2 linked regions of the Methanothermobacter thermautotrophicus str. Delta H genome follow. Each later gene encodes a partner of the first gene's protein in a complex. Links are inferred from orthologs where the notes say so. Each region holds a gene or a part of one and is shown in the gene's direction. Other genes may lie near its edges.

Region 1 (6,778 bases):
GCCGCAGAGATTGTCAGGATATCAACGACCCGCAGCTCAATTCCAGAACCACTGAGGGCGGCCCACATAATTGCCTCAGGAGTCACGTTAGGAGAGTCCAGGGGCAGCGCCTAGAAATAGATGCCTGCAGGAGGAGTCTGGTTTGAAGACACCCATGCTCACGGTGGACGTTATCATAAGGTTATCAGGGGATAGAATAATCCTCATACGGAGGGGCAGATCACCCTACAGGGGTTCCTGGGCCATACCTGGAGGATTTGTGGAATACGGTGAAACTGTTGAGGATGCAGCAAGGAGGGAGGCCCTCGAGGAGACAGGCCTTGATGTTGAAATCAAGGACCTCCTCGGGGTCTACTCCGACCCCCGGAGGGATCCCCGCGGGCACACCGTGAGCGTATGCTTCACCGCGAGGGTAGTGTCCGGTGAACCGGAGGCCGGTTCAGACGCTGCAGACATTGGAATATTCCACATCGAGGATATAGATGATCTTGAACTCGCATTTGACCACCGGAAGATTCTGGAGGATTTCAGGAGCAGATACCGGGAATAGATTGATGAGGAATGCACCCGTGTTCCACTAAAAAATCATTCTGCAGCATATCATGACCTTCAGTCACAATCAAAATTATTATAAATGTCCTTGTAGAAAAACTTTAGAAATCAAAAAGGTTTCAGTTTCTCTGACCAGGAGGAAGAAGATGGAGTTTTGTCCTAAGTGCGGAGCTGTAATGTTTCCATCCGAGGGAAAATTTAAGTGTCAGTGTGGCTATGAGAAGGATATCACAGATAAGCTCAAAGACAAGTACCGCGTCTCAGAGGAAGTTGAGGCAAAGGAGACCATAATATTCACAGGTGATGATGTAAATACCCTCCCAACAACGAGGGTTGAATGCCCGAAATGTGGTAACATGGAGGCCTTCTGGTGGCTGCAGCAGACAAGGAGGGCTGATGAATCAGAGACACGGTTCTTCAGATGTACCCGCTGCAAGCACACCTGGAGGGAATATGACTGAAAAATGGTGAGCAGATGTCTGATGAAGGCCCCGATGATGGTAAGAAAGGCAGGTATTCAGAAAGGCTCAGGGGTTTCCTTGCCCGGGTATGGGAGGAGTTACAGGAGGATGAATCAGAGCACGGCTTTCCGGTGACCCTCATAATGGAACACCGTGACGATATACTGAGGTACAGTGCAATGGTACTTGGTGTCATGCTTTTGCTGACAGGTATCGTCACCATAATGGGGTCATCTGACCGTGTTGTTGACAATGTGGTCTCAGGCGAGAACACGGTCATCGCAGCATTCCTCATCCTCACGGGTCTCCTGCTGGTGGGGGCCTTCATGGTCCATAGCATCATAGGGGGCACACCCCTTGAGGGGTTCTATAAACAGGTGAAGAAGGCTGAAAGAGGGGAAGAGAAAGAAGAAGAGGAATAGTATATAAATCATGACCCCAATATCTAGCTATATAGGATAAGGAGGACGAAAATGTTCAAGGCAGAATTGAATGACCCTAACATTTTAAGGACGAGCTTCGATGCCATATCATCCATCGTTGACGAGGTTCAGATACAGCTTAGCGCCGAAGGCCTGCGCCTGGACGCCCTTGACAGGTCCCACATCACATACGTGCACCTCGAACTGAAGGCCGAGCTTTTCGATGAGTACGTCTGTGATGAACCAGAGAGGATCAACGTGGACACAGAGGAACTCATGAAGGTCCTCAAGAGGGCAAAGGCAAATGACAGGGTCATACTCTCAACCGACGAGGGAAACCTGATAATCCAGTTTGAAGGGGAAGCAGTAAGGACATTCAAGATAAGGCTTATCGACATCGAATATGAAACCCCAAGTCCTCCTGAAATTGAGTATGAGAATGAGTTCGAGGTGCCATTCCAGCTCCTCAAGGACTCAATAGCTGACATAGACATATTCTCAGATAAGATAACCTTCCGTGTAGATGAGGACCGTTTCATAGCCTCAGCTGAGGGAGAATTTGGAGACGCCCAGATTGAATACCTCCACGGCGAAAGGATAGATAAACCTGCAAGGAGCATATACTCCCTTGATAAGATCAAGGAGATGCTCAAGGCAGACAAGTTCAGTGAGACAGCAATAATCAACCTGGGAGATGACATGCCCCTCAAACTGACCCTGAAGATGGCAAGCAAAGAGGGTGAACTCAGCTTCCTCCTTGCTCCAAGAATAGAGGCAGAGGAATAACTTAAAGGTGAGGAATGGGGTTGGACGAATTCTTTCAGAAACTGAGGAGGATTCAGAAAAAGGAGAGATCTGAAAGCGGCCTTGCAAGGGTGGGGGATGACTTCTATGAGAGGGTTCACAGTTACATAGAGGACCTCCTTGACGCCGTTGGCAATGACCCCTTCGCCAAGGAACACTACCTCATAAGGGACACCCAGAGGATAGCCACGGAGATCTGCGAGAGAAGGGAGCACAAGATAACTGATAGTGCCGTCATGAACGTCCAGAGGTCATACCACCTCTTCAATGGCAGGCCACAGTTCGACCTCCAGGATACAACCCCCCTCAACATGACACCAGAGGAGGAGGAGCTCTACTTTTCACTGGTAGAAACCCTGAGGGAATTCAGGGCGAGGATAATCCCCTCAATAGATGTTGAATCCGGTACCAGGGATTCAGGGGCGAAAGATGATGCCCCCAGGAAGGACGTTCTGGATGGCCCTGAACTTCTCGCTGACCCCTCAAAATCCGTAAAAACCGATAAAGGGGTTAAAGGGCGGGAGGAGGATATTGAAACGGTGCTGATATTTGAGGAGGTACCTGCCAGAATAATGGGTGTGGATGAAAAGGTATACGGTCCATTCCGGCCGCAGGACATAGTCACGCTCCCATCACTGAATGCAAACGTCTTCATAAATGCAAAGAAGGGTCGGAGGATAAGGTATTCATAGGCAGCAGGCTTTAAAATGGTTAGATTGCTCTCCTATTCTCTGAAGATCAGGTACTCTGCAATGAAACTGATGGATCAACACGGATTAGCAGTTTAAGGTTCAGTGAACCACCAGGTGGTGTCACATACAAAGGTATAAATAGAGATTTGAGATATACTAACCCAGTATAAAAAAGTTCAGTTATTTTAAAGGCTTACTTTTTCACTTACGAGGTGATTAGATATGAAGATTCCTAAGGAAAGAAGAACTTACTGTCCAAACTGTAGAAAACACACCGTTCACGAGGTACTGGAATCAAAGAGGAGAAAGGCCAGTGAACTTAAGTGGGGTCAGAGGCAGTTCAGACGTGTCACTGCCGGTTACAGGGGTTACCCACGTCCACTCCCATCAGGTAACAAACCCGTTAAGAAACTTGACCTCAGGCTCAAATGCAAGGAATGTGGAAAGTCACACATAAAGAAGAAATCCTTCAGGGCTGGAAGGGTTGAATACGTGGCCTAGAGGTGATTGGCGTGATATTCTACAATACCAAGGGTAACTTTCTCCGTGTTAAATGTCTGGACTGCGGAAACCAGCAGGTTGTCTTTGACAGGGCAGCATCATATGTTCAGTGCATAATCTGTGGTAAAACACTTGTTGAGCCAACAGGAGGAAAGTCAAAGATCAAAGCCCAGATTCTAGAGGTCCTGGATTAATCTAGGTGTTTTTCATGGTAAGAAGAAAAAATGAATGGCCTGAAGAGGGTGAACTGGTGGTTGGGACCGTTCACAAGGTCCTCAACTACGGCGCCTTCGCCACCCTGGAGGAGTATCCAGGGAAGGAGGCTTTCATTCACATCTCAGAGGTATCCTCTGGATGGGTTAAAAACATAAGGGACTTTGTAAGGGAGAACCAGAAGATCGTTGCAAGGGTCCTCCGTGTGAATCCCCGTAAGGGACACGTGGATGTTTCAATGAAAAGGATAAGGGAGGACCAGCGCACAAAGAAGATCCAGGCATGGAAGATCGAACAGAAGGCTGAGAAATTCCTTGAACTCGCAGCAAGGGACCTTGGAAAGGACCTTGACACCGCCTATGAAGAGGTTGGATACGAACTGATGGACATATTCGGAGACCTCTACGGCGCCTTTGAAACCGCTGCAGAGGAGGGGGAAAAGTCCCTCATCGAGGAGGGAGTCCCTGAGGACTGGGCAGCCGTCATCACAGAGGTTGCCAAGCGCAACATAACACCCCCCGAGGTCCAGATAACCGGATACGTTGACATCAAGTCCTACGCACCCAACGGCGTCGAAATAATTAGGAAGGCACTTAAATCAGCCCAGGATGAGGGTATAACAGTCCAGGCGGTAGGAGCCCCCAGGTACCGGCTCATCGTGAAGTCAACGGACTACCTGAAGGCAGAGAAGCAGCTCAAGGAAGCAGCCCAGAAGTGCATAGAGATCGTTGAGAAAGAGGGTGGAGAGGGAGAATTCCTCCGTGAACTCACATGAAGATGAAAAGATGCCGTTCATGCGGAGAGTACACCCTGAAAGAGGTCTGCCCACACTGCGGAGGTAGAACAGGGGTTATTTATCCTCCAAAGTTTTCCCCGGAGGACAAATATGGCGCATACCGGAGAAAACTCAAAAGAGAGCTTTACTCTAGAGGTAGTGGTGAATCAAAATGAGGGAAACAATCATAAACGTTCTGGAAGACATTGAACTTTCCAGCCCCATATTCATCGAGGCACTTCCAGGAATAGGACATGTGGTAAACTGGCAGCCGATCACATAATAGATGAACTGGAGGCTGTCAAATTTGCTGAACTCTACTCCCCATCATTCCCACCACAGGTACTGGTTGATGAGGATGGTATAGTTGAACCCATGAGGAATGAGTTCTATTACCTCAGGGATGCAGGCGGGGATGAGAGGGATTACATAATACTCGTGGGCAACACCCAGGGACTCTCACCTGAGGGACAGTATGAGATCTGTGGCATGATACTCGACTTTGTTGAGGGATACGGCGCCAGGAGGATATTCACCCTTGGAGGCCTCGCAACGGGGCAGCCCGTTGAGAAGGCGAGGGTCTATGGGGCAGCAACCAGCATGGAACTCGTCGAGGATCTCAAGGAACACGGCGTCATCATGAGATCCGCTGATGGAGGCATAATAGGCGCATCAGGACTTCTCCTTGGAATGGGGAGGCTGAGGGGCATGGATGGTGTATGCCTCATGGGTGAAACACCAGGCTACTTCATAGACGCCGAAGCCGCCCGTGCACTCCTTGAGGTGCTACTTGAGATGACAAAACTTGAAGTGGACCTTGAAAAACTTGAGGAGCGTGCAGAGGAGACAAAGAAGATGATCTCAAAGGCCCAGCAGATGGAGCAGGAAATGATTGAGAGGATGAACCTCAAACCCGGGGAAGAGGACCTGCGTTACATAGGCTGACCCCACCACCTATTTTTTCTGGATGATCAGATGATCATAAACGCTGACCTGCATATCCATAGCTGTTTTTCAAGGGCAACGTCCCGTAACATGGTTATTGACAACATAGCACCCCAGGCACGCCTCAAGGGCCTTCAACTTGTAGGGACAGGCGACGCACTTCACCCTGGATGGCGGAAGATCATAGCTGAATCAACTGAATATGAGGGGGACGGGATTTACGGGCGCGATGAGTGCAGCTTCGTAATAACGGCGGAGGTTGAGGACTCAAGGAGGGTCCACCACCTCCTGATACTCCCCTCACTTGAGGCTGCAGAGGAGATAGCCGGGAGGATGCCCTCAGCCAGCACCACAGATGGAAGGCCCAGGGTGAGGATGAACGGGGCCCAGATACTTGAACTTGTACATGAATACGATGGCATGGCAGGACCATCCCATGCCTTCACACCATGGACCAGCATGTACAAGTCATATGACAGCTACATGGACTGTTACGGGGCAAGACCAGACTTTCTTGAACTGGGCCTCTCTGCAGATACTGACATGGCTGATAAGATAGCCGAACTTGCAGACATACCCTTCCTGACCAACTCCGATGCCCATTCGCCATGGCCCCACAGGCTGGGGAGGGAGTTCAATCAGTTTGAGATGGAGGATGTGTCCTTCACCTCCCTCAGGAGGGCCATAGGTAAGTGCAGGATAAGGGCGAACTATGGACTTGACCCGCGCCTCGGAAAGTACCACATGACTGCATGTACCCGGTGCTACCGCATTTACAGTCCTGAGGAGGCGCTTGAAATGGACATGAGGTGTCCCTGTGGCGGTAAAATCAAGAAGGGTGTGGATTACAGGATATACGAGCTCTCAACCTGGGATGAACCTCACCACCCACCACACAGGCCCCCCTACGTCCACCTGATGCCCCTTGCAGAGATCATAGGGATGAAATATGATAAGGGAGTAACCACAAAATTTGTACAGGGAATCTGGGAGAAACTTGTGGGGGAATTTGGAACAGAGATCCGGGTGCTGCTTGATGCCCCCCTTGAGGATATTGCAGCTCTGGATACGGGTGTTGCTGTTGCAGTGGAGGCCTTTCGCAATGGCTCACTGATTGTGATACCCGGTGGTGGTGGGAAGTATGGTGAGATAAGGTTCCCTGCCGAGACCCTTGATGCTTACTTCAGATAATCTAATCAATAACCTGGGGTACCATTATCATCCATCATTATTTCTTCAATGAACCTGGAAAATGGGCTGTTTTATTCCATGGGTCTCAAAAAATGGAATTCCTATCATTGTTTCTTAGAATTAGAATATTGAGCGGACCCGCCGGGATTTGAACCCGGGACCTTCAGATTAGGAGTCTGATGCCCTATCCTGGCTAGGCTACGGGCCCCGTTTCCTTTGCAC
Region 2 (6,841 bases), 980 kb from region 1 along the record:
ACTACCAGGACTCTTCTTCATTGATACACCAGGACATGAGGCGTTCACAACCCTCAGAAAACGTGGAGGGGCCCTTGCGGATCTTGCAATACTCATAGTCGATATAAATGAGGGATTCAAGCCCCAGACACAGGAGGCCCTCAACATCCTCAGGATGTACAGGACACCCTTCGTGGTGGCTGCAAACAAGATAGACAGGATCCATGGATGGAGGGTCCACGAGGGACGCCCCTTCATGGAGACCTTCAGCAAACAGGACATCCAGGTCCAGCAGAAACTGGACACAAAGGTCTATGAACTTGTGGGCAAACTCCATGAGGAGGGCTTTGAATCAGAGAGATTCGACAGGGTCACAGACTTCGCCTCACAGGTCAGCATAATACCCATAAGTGCCATAACAGGCGAGGGTATACCTGAACTCCTCACAATGCTCATGGGACTGGCACAGCAGTACCTCAGGGAGCAGCTCAAAATCGAGGAGGATTCCCCTGCCAGGGGCACCATCCTGGAGGTCAAGGAGGAGACAGGCCTCGGCATGACCATAGACGCTGTAATATATGATGGAATACTCAGAAAGGACGACACCATAGCCATGATGACATCAAAGGATGTCATATCCACCAGGATAAGATCACTCCTCAAACCAAGGCCCCTCGAGGAGATGAGGGAATCCAGGAAGAAGTTCCAGAAGGTCGATGAGGTCGTTGCAGCAGCCGGTATAAAGATCGTGGCACCGGGCATCGATGACGTCATGGCCGGCTCACCCCTCAGGGTTGTAACAGACCCCGAGAAGGTGAGGGAGGAGATACTCAGCGAAATCGAGGACATCAAGATAGACACCGATGAGGCAGGCGTCGTTGTGAAGGCAGACACCCTCGGATCACTGGAGGCGGTGGTCAAGATCCTCAGGGACATGTATGTCCCCATAAAGGTGGCAGACATAGGTGACGTCTCAAGGAGGGACGTGGTGAATGCAGGTATAGCCCTCCAGGAGGACAGGGTCTATGGGGCCATAATAGCCTTCAATGTTAAGGTGATACCCTCAGCAGCCCAGGAACTCAAAAACTCAGACATAAAGCTCTTCCAGGGCAACGTCATCTACAGGCTCATGGAGGAATATGAGGAATGGGTCAGGGGCATTGAGGAAGAGAAGAAAAAGAAATGGATGGAAGCCATCATAAAACCTGCAAGCATAAGACTCATACCCAAACTGGTCTTCAGACAGAGCAAGCCAGCCATTGGAGGAGTTGAGGTCCTCACAGGCGTCATCAGGCAGGGCTACCCCCTCATGAATGATGATGGGGAGACGGTGGGTACCGTGGAGAGCATGCAGGACAAGGGTGAAAACCTCAAATCAGCATCACGCGGCCAGAAGGTTGCAATGGCCATAAAGGATGCTGTTTATGGTAAGACGATCCATGAGGGAGATACACTCTACGTTGACATACCCGAAAACCACTACCACATCCTTAAAGAACAGCTCTCAGGGGATCTGACAGACGAGGAACTTGATCTCATGGATAAGATAGCTGAAATCAAGAGGAAGAAGAATCCTGACTGGGGAATGAAGGCACCATTTTAAAATATAAGGAGGAGATATATTGGCATTTAAGGTTGTGATTTCAGACAAGGAGAAGAGCGTCCAGATGGAGGTCGACCCATCAGAGTCCAGGGGCCTCATTGGCCTCACCATAGGCGACGAATTCGATGGATCAATAATAGGCCTCAGCGGATACAAACTGAAGATCACAGGTGGAAGCGATAAGAACGGTTTCCCGATGAAGAAGACAGTGCCAGGTGCAAGGAGGATAAGGAGCCTTGTATCAGGCGGTGTGGGCTATAAACCCAGACGCGATGGCGAGAGAAGAAGAAAAACCTTCAGGGGAAACACAATATCTGATGACATAGTCCAGATAAACACCGTTGTCATTGAGAAGGGTGAGAAACCACTCGAAGAACTCCTTGGCGCCGATGAGGAATAATAAAAGCGTTTATAGGTGTAATCTGTGAAAAATCAATCCGAAATAAACATTGGTCTTGTGGGGCACGTGGACCATGGTAAAACAACCCTTACAAAGGCACTTTCAGGTGTCTGGACCGACACACACAGTGAGGAAACCAAGAGGGGCATCTCCATACGTCTGGGCTATGCCGACATAACCTTCAGGAAGTGCCCGCAGTGCGAAGCCCCAATGTGCTATACAACGGCAGAGATATGTGAGAGGTGCGGCACAGAGACAGAGCTCCTCAGGAAGGTTTCCTTTGTGGATGCCCCGGGCCATGAAACCCTCATGGCTACCATGCTCTCTGGAGCAGCCCTCATGGACGGCGCCATACTCGTGATAGCTGCAAACGAACCATGCCCCCAGCCCCAGACAAAGGAGCACCTCATGGCCCTTGATGTTATAGGGGTGAAGGATGTCATCGTCGTCCAGAACAAGATAGATATCGTTTCGAAGGAGAGGGCGCTTGAAAGCTACAGGGAGATCAAGGAGTTCGTGAAGGGTACCTGCGCTGAGGATGCACCTATAATACCGGTATCTGCTCAACAGGGCGCCAACATTGATATCCTCATTGAAACCATTGAGGAGAGAATCAAAACCCCCAAGAGGGACGTTGATAAACCTGCCAGGATGTACGTGGCCAGGTCCTTTGACATAAACAAACCTGGCGCAGACCCCGAACACCTCGCAGGAGGAGTTATAGGGGGCTCACTGGTCCAGGGCAGGCTCAGGGTTGGAGACGAGATAGAGATAAGACCGGGCATACAGGTCAAAAAGGACGGTAAGCAGACCTGGATGAGTCTGCACTCCACAATCACGGGCCTGGTGGCCGGTGGAGAGGAGATGGAAGAAGTTGGACCCGGCGGACTCGTGGGTGTCGGGACACTCCTGGATCCAGCCCTCACCAAGGCGGACTCACTTTCAGGGTCAGTTGCCGGGGAACCAGGCACACTGCCACCTGTAAGGCACTCATTCACCATGGAGACACACCTCCTGGAGAGGGTTGTCGGTACCAAGGAGGAGACCAAGGTCGAACCCATAAAGACAGGGGAACCCCTGATGATAAACGTCGGTACCACAACCACGGTGGGTGTTGTCAAATCTGCCAGGGCAGATGATGCCGACGTGGTCCTCAAACTCCCTGCATGCGCAGAGGAGGGTCAGAGGATAGCCCTCTCCAGGCGTGTCGGTGCAAGATGGAGGCTGATAGGATATGGTATCATCAAATAGGGTGGTCATAGACACCAATTTTTTATGATACCCTACCAGTTCCGGGTCGACATCGTATCCGAGCTCCGGAGACTCTTCCCAAAAAACGACCTTCTTGTCCCATCCTTCGTCATAGGGGAACTTGAAGGCATAAAGAGACATTCAGGCGGTGATGCGAGGATAGCCGCGTCCGTTGGACTCGCACTCGCAAAGAAACCCCCCTTCAGGATTTTTGAGGAGAAACTCCTTGAAGGTGAAACCGTTGACGACGCGCTTCTCCGGATCTCAGATGTCCTCTGCACCAGCGACCGGGAACTCAGAAGAAGGGCAAGGTCGAAGGGAATACCTGTTGTCTACCTGAGACAGAAAAGATATCTTGGAGTGGATGGGCATATATTGGAGTAGGAGGTTTACTCATGAATCTGTGGAAGGATATTGAACCGGGACCATCAGTACCCGAGGTTGTCTATGCGGTTGTTGAAATACCAAAGGGTTCAAGGAACAAGTACGAATACCACAAGGACCTTCAGGCATTCGCCCTTGACAGGGTACTCTACTCAGCAGTATTCTACCCTGCAGAGTACGGTATAATACCAAGGACACTCTACGATGACGGAGACCCCATGGACATCCTCGTACTCATGGATGAACCAACATTCCCGGGCTGCATCATAGAATCAAGACCCATAGGCCTTTTAAGGATGATCGATGGTGGTGACCAGGACGACAAGATCCTGGCGGTGCCTGTGGCAGACCCGCACTTCGCCGATGTAAAGGACATCTCAGACATACCAGAGCACAACCTTAAGGAGATAGCAAACTTCTTTGAAACCTACAAGAAACTTGAAGGTAAAAAAACAGAGACACTCGGATGGGAGGGTGCTGAAAAGGCATTTGAAGCAGTCAACCACTCCATAGAACTCTACAGGAAAAAATATATGGAGTAATTCTTTAATGGGGGATCCCATTGTATTATGTAACAAAGATTGTTGATACCGTCAGAATACCTCCAGACCGCTTTGAAGAGCCACTGGAGGAGGTCGCCGTCGAGGTTCTAAACGAGACCTACGTTGGAAGGATGGATAAGAACCTCGGGCAGCTGATAACCGTCAAAGAGATAGAGGATATAGGGATAGGAAAGGTTATAATGGGTGACGGTGCCGCCTACCATGAGGTGACCTTCACAGCCCTCTTCTTCAAACCTGAACTACATGAAATCGTTGAGGGTGAGGTTATAGAGATAGCAGAGTTCGGAGCCTTCGTGCGCATAGGTCCGGTGGATGGCCTGGTGCACGTTTCACAGGTAACCGACGACTACATAACCTACGACCCCAAGAAGGGCTCCCTCACAGGTAAGGAGTCAGGCAGACGCCTCGACGAGGGCGACCTTGTAAGGGCAAGGATAGTCGCACTCAGCCTCAAGGGCCGAAGAGAGGGCGTAAAGGTGGGCCTCACCATGAGGCAGCCCGGCCTTGGAAAATTCGAATGGATTGAAGAAGAGAAGAGGAAGAGTAAAAAATGACTGAGAAGGCATGCACAAGGTGTAAGAGAATCACCAGTGACGAAAGATGCCCGGTCTGCAATGTCCCGGCATCCACCAACTGGAGCGGACTCCTCATAATAATAGATCCGGATAAATCAGATATAGCCAGGGAGCTCAACATAACACTGCCTGGTGAATACGCGCTGAGGGTCAGATAGTGTACATACTGCCGGAGGAACTGAGGGCGGAGCTCAAAAGGCCACTTGGAGAGCTCCACAGGTCATTCAGTGACGTTGATGTGGGGAACTCATTCCTCATAACGGTTGGTGACGTCACAACCCGCAATGCACTGGAGCATGGCCTTAAACCCGATGTCAGCATAATAGATAACAGGATCCAGAGAAGGGACTCTGACCATGAATTCAGGGACACAGCAACCATTCTCAGATCCAGGAACCCGCCAGGCACAGTAACAGAGAGCCTCTGGAAATCCATCGAAGAGGCCATAGAGGGCGCCACAGAGAGAGGAGAGCGCTTCATGATAGTTGTTGACGGTGAGGAGGACCTTGCCGTTTTACCATCAATACTTCTCGCCCCACCTGACACAGTGATTCTTTACGGACAGCCAGATGAGGGCGTTGTGCTGGTGAGGGCCAGTGAAACATCCAGTAAGGCTGAAGAACTCATGAAAAAATTTGAGGAGGCATAAAATGGAGATTAACATAATCGAGGAAAAGGAAAACCCACTCTTAAACAGGAAGGAGATAAGGTTTGAATGCTTATACGAGGGCGAATCAACCCCAAAGGTCCTTGAAGTTAAGAACAAACTCGTTGCAATGCTTGACGCTGATAAGGATCTTCTCGTGGTTGACAAAATTGACCAGGGTTTCGGTGAGCCAAGGGCGACCGGCTATGCCAAGATTTATGAGTCAGCTGAGAAACTCACCGAGATAGAACCCGAACACGTGATAAAGAAGAACACTGAGGCATCAGAGGAAGAGGAGGAGGAATAGATGAAGAAATTTGAGCTCTACGAGGTCAAGGACGGTAAACTCGTCAGGAAGAACCCCTTCTGTGTCAGGTGCTCAAACGGTGTCTTCATGGCAGACCATGGGGACAGGTACGCCTGCGGTAAATGCGGATACACCGAATGGAAAAACAGGGAATAGGTGGAAACTTGAACCTGAGGGCTGGCAGATTGAATAGCGGGATGGAGGATGAGGCCGCGGAGTTCACATCATCCCTCACATTTGATCACCACATATTTGAGGCCGACATTGAGTGTAACATGGCACATACACGCATGCTGGCCCATGAGGGCATAATCCCTGAGGAAGTGGCCGCTAAAATCATAGATGCCCTTGAAAGCCTCAGGGAGGAGGGTATAGAGGCCCTTGACATGGACCCATCGGTGGAGGATATCCATATGGCCGTTGAGAACTATGTAACGGCCAGGATCGGAGAGGAAGCAGGGTTCATGCACACAGGCAAATCCAGGAACGATCAGGTCGCAACCGATCTCAGACTGGCCCTCAGGGAGAGGATAAGGACAATAAGCCGTGAACTCCTTGATTTTATTGACAGTATCTCAGACCTTGCCCTCGATCACACCGAAACCGTCATGGTGGGCTACACCCACCTTCAGCATGCCCAGCCAACAACCCTAGGCCACCACCTCATGGCCTACGCCAGCTCCCTCAGGAGGGACTATGAGAGGCTCCAGGATACCCTTAAGAGGGTTGACCAGAACCCCCTGGGATCCGCTGCCATGACAACAACCAGCTTCCCCATAAACAGGGAACTCACGACCCGGCTCCTCGGGTTCTCAGATTACATGAAAAATTCCATGGACGCCGTCAGTGCAAGGGACTTCATAGCAGAGACGGTATTCGACCTCTCAATGCTGGCAGTGAACCTCAGCAGGATCTCAGAGGAGATGATACTCTGGAGCACCCACGAGTTTGGTATCGTGGAGATACCTGATGAATTCTCATCAACATCATCCATCATGCCCCAGAAGAAGAACCCTGATGTGGCTGAGATAGCCCGTGCAAAGACATCCACCGTCCAGGGAGAACTTGTAACCATCCTTGGAATCATGAAGGCACTCCCCTACACCTACAACAGGGACCTGCAGGAGGTAACA

What was found.
Region 2: the proteins of MTH_RS06240 (region 1) and eif2g are in contact, whole or in part, in a crystal structure (PDB 3CW2), measured with the Saccharolobus solfataricus proteins. The link is inferred for Methanothermobacter thermautotrophicus str. Delta H from one-to-one orthologs. Residues at the interface, in WP_009989173.1 of Saccharolobus solfataricus: Val185, Arg186, Thr187, Asn188, Glu189, Pro190, Leu191, Gly192, Val193, Glu194, Ile196, Lys197, Ile200, Ser201, Leu204, Ile217, Lys218, Ile219, Tyr220, Thr221, Ile222, Gly223, Ala224, Pro225, Tyr227; in WP_009988771.1 of Saccharolobus solfataricus: Asp222, Lys225, Pro226, Gly227, Thr228, Gln229, Phe230, Asn231, Leu233, Lys234, Gly235, Leu259, Phe273, Thr274, Lys275, Tyr300, Leu301, Asp302, Pro303, Ser304, Leu305, Lys307.

The regions. Positions count from the first base shown.
Region 1 is NC_000916.1:1,181,140-1,187,917, reverse strand. What follows is about bases 2,602-5,530. They hold MTH_RS06240 (translation initiation factor IF-2 subunit alpha), read left to right. Parts: upstream 2,602-3,640; coding sequence 3,641-4,420; downstream 4,421-5,530. Other genes in these bases: MTH_RS06230 (TIGR00375 family protein), read left to right, coding at 5,396-5,530; MTH_RS09575 (RNA-protein complex protein Nop10), read left to right, coding at 4,417-4,596; MTH_RS06245 (30S ribosomal protein S27e), read left to right, coding at 3,435-3,626; MTH_RS06250 (50S ribosomal protein L44e), read left to right, coding at 3,154-3,432; MTH_RS06255 (hypothetical protein), read left to right, coding at 2,602-2,931. Outside these bases: MTH_RS06280 (DUF99 family protein), read left to right, coding at 1-114; MTH_RS06275 (NUDIX domain-containing protein), read left to right, coding at 143-550; MTH_RS06270 (transcription factor S), read left to right, coding at 699-1,013; MTH_RS06265 (hypothetical protein), read left to right, coding at 1,028-1,435; pcn (proliferating cell nuclear antigen (pcna)), read left to right, coding at 1,487-2,221; more of MTH_RS06255, read left to right, coding at 2,242-2,601; more of MTH_RS06230, read left to right, coding at 5,531-6,556. UniProt on the Methanocaldococcus jannaschii protein: eIF-2 functions in the early steps of protein synthesis by forming a ternary complex with GTP and initiator tRNA.
Region 2 is NC_000916.1:199,670-206,510, forward strand. What follows is about bases 1,128-4,119. They hold eif2g (translation initiation factor IF-2 subunit gamma), read left to right. Parts: upstream 1,128-2,006; coding sequence 2,007-3,233; downstream 3,234-4,119. Other genes in these bases: infB (translation initiation factor IF-2), read left to right, coding at 1,128-1,582; MTH_RS01195 (30S ribosomal protein S6e), read left to right, coding at 1,602-1,982; MTH_RS01205 (PIN domain-containing protein), read left to right, coding at 3,258-3,617; MTH_RS01210 (inorganic diphosphatase), read left to right, coding at 3,629-4,119. In the rest of the region: more of infB, read left to right, coding at 1-1,127; more of MTH_RS01210, read left to right, coding at 4,120-4,159; rpoE (DNA-directed RNA polymerase), read left to right, coding at 4,180-4,734; transcription elongation factor subunit Spt4, read left to right, coding at 4,731-4,913; MTH_RS01225 (GTP-dependent dephospho-CoA kinase family protein), read left to right, coding at 4,913-5,404; MTH_RS01230 (30S ribosomal protein S24e), read left to right, coding at 5,406-5,708; MTH_RS01235 (30S ribosomal protein S27ae), read left to right, coding at 5,709-5,864; argH (argininosuccinate lyase), read left to right, coding at 5,873-6,841. UniProt on the Methanocaldococcus jannaschii protein: eIF-2 functions in the early steps of protein synthesis by forming a ternary complex with GTP and initiator tRNA.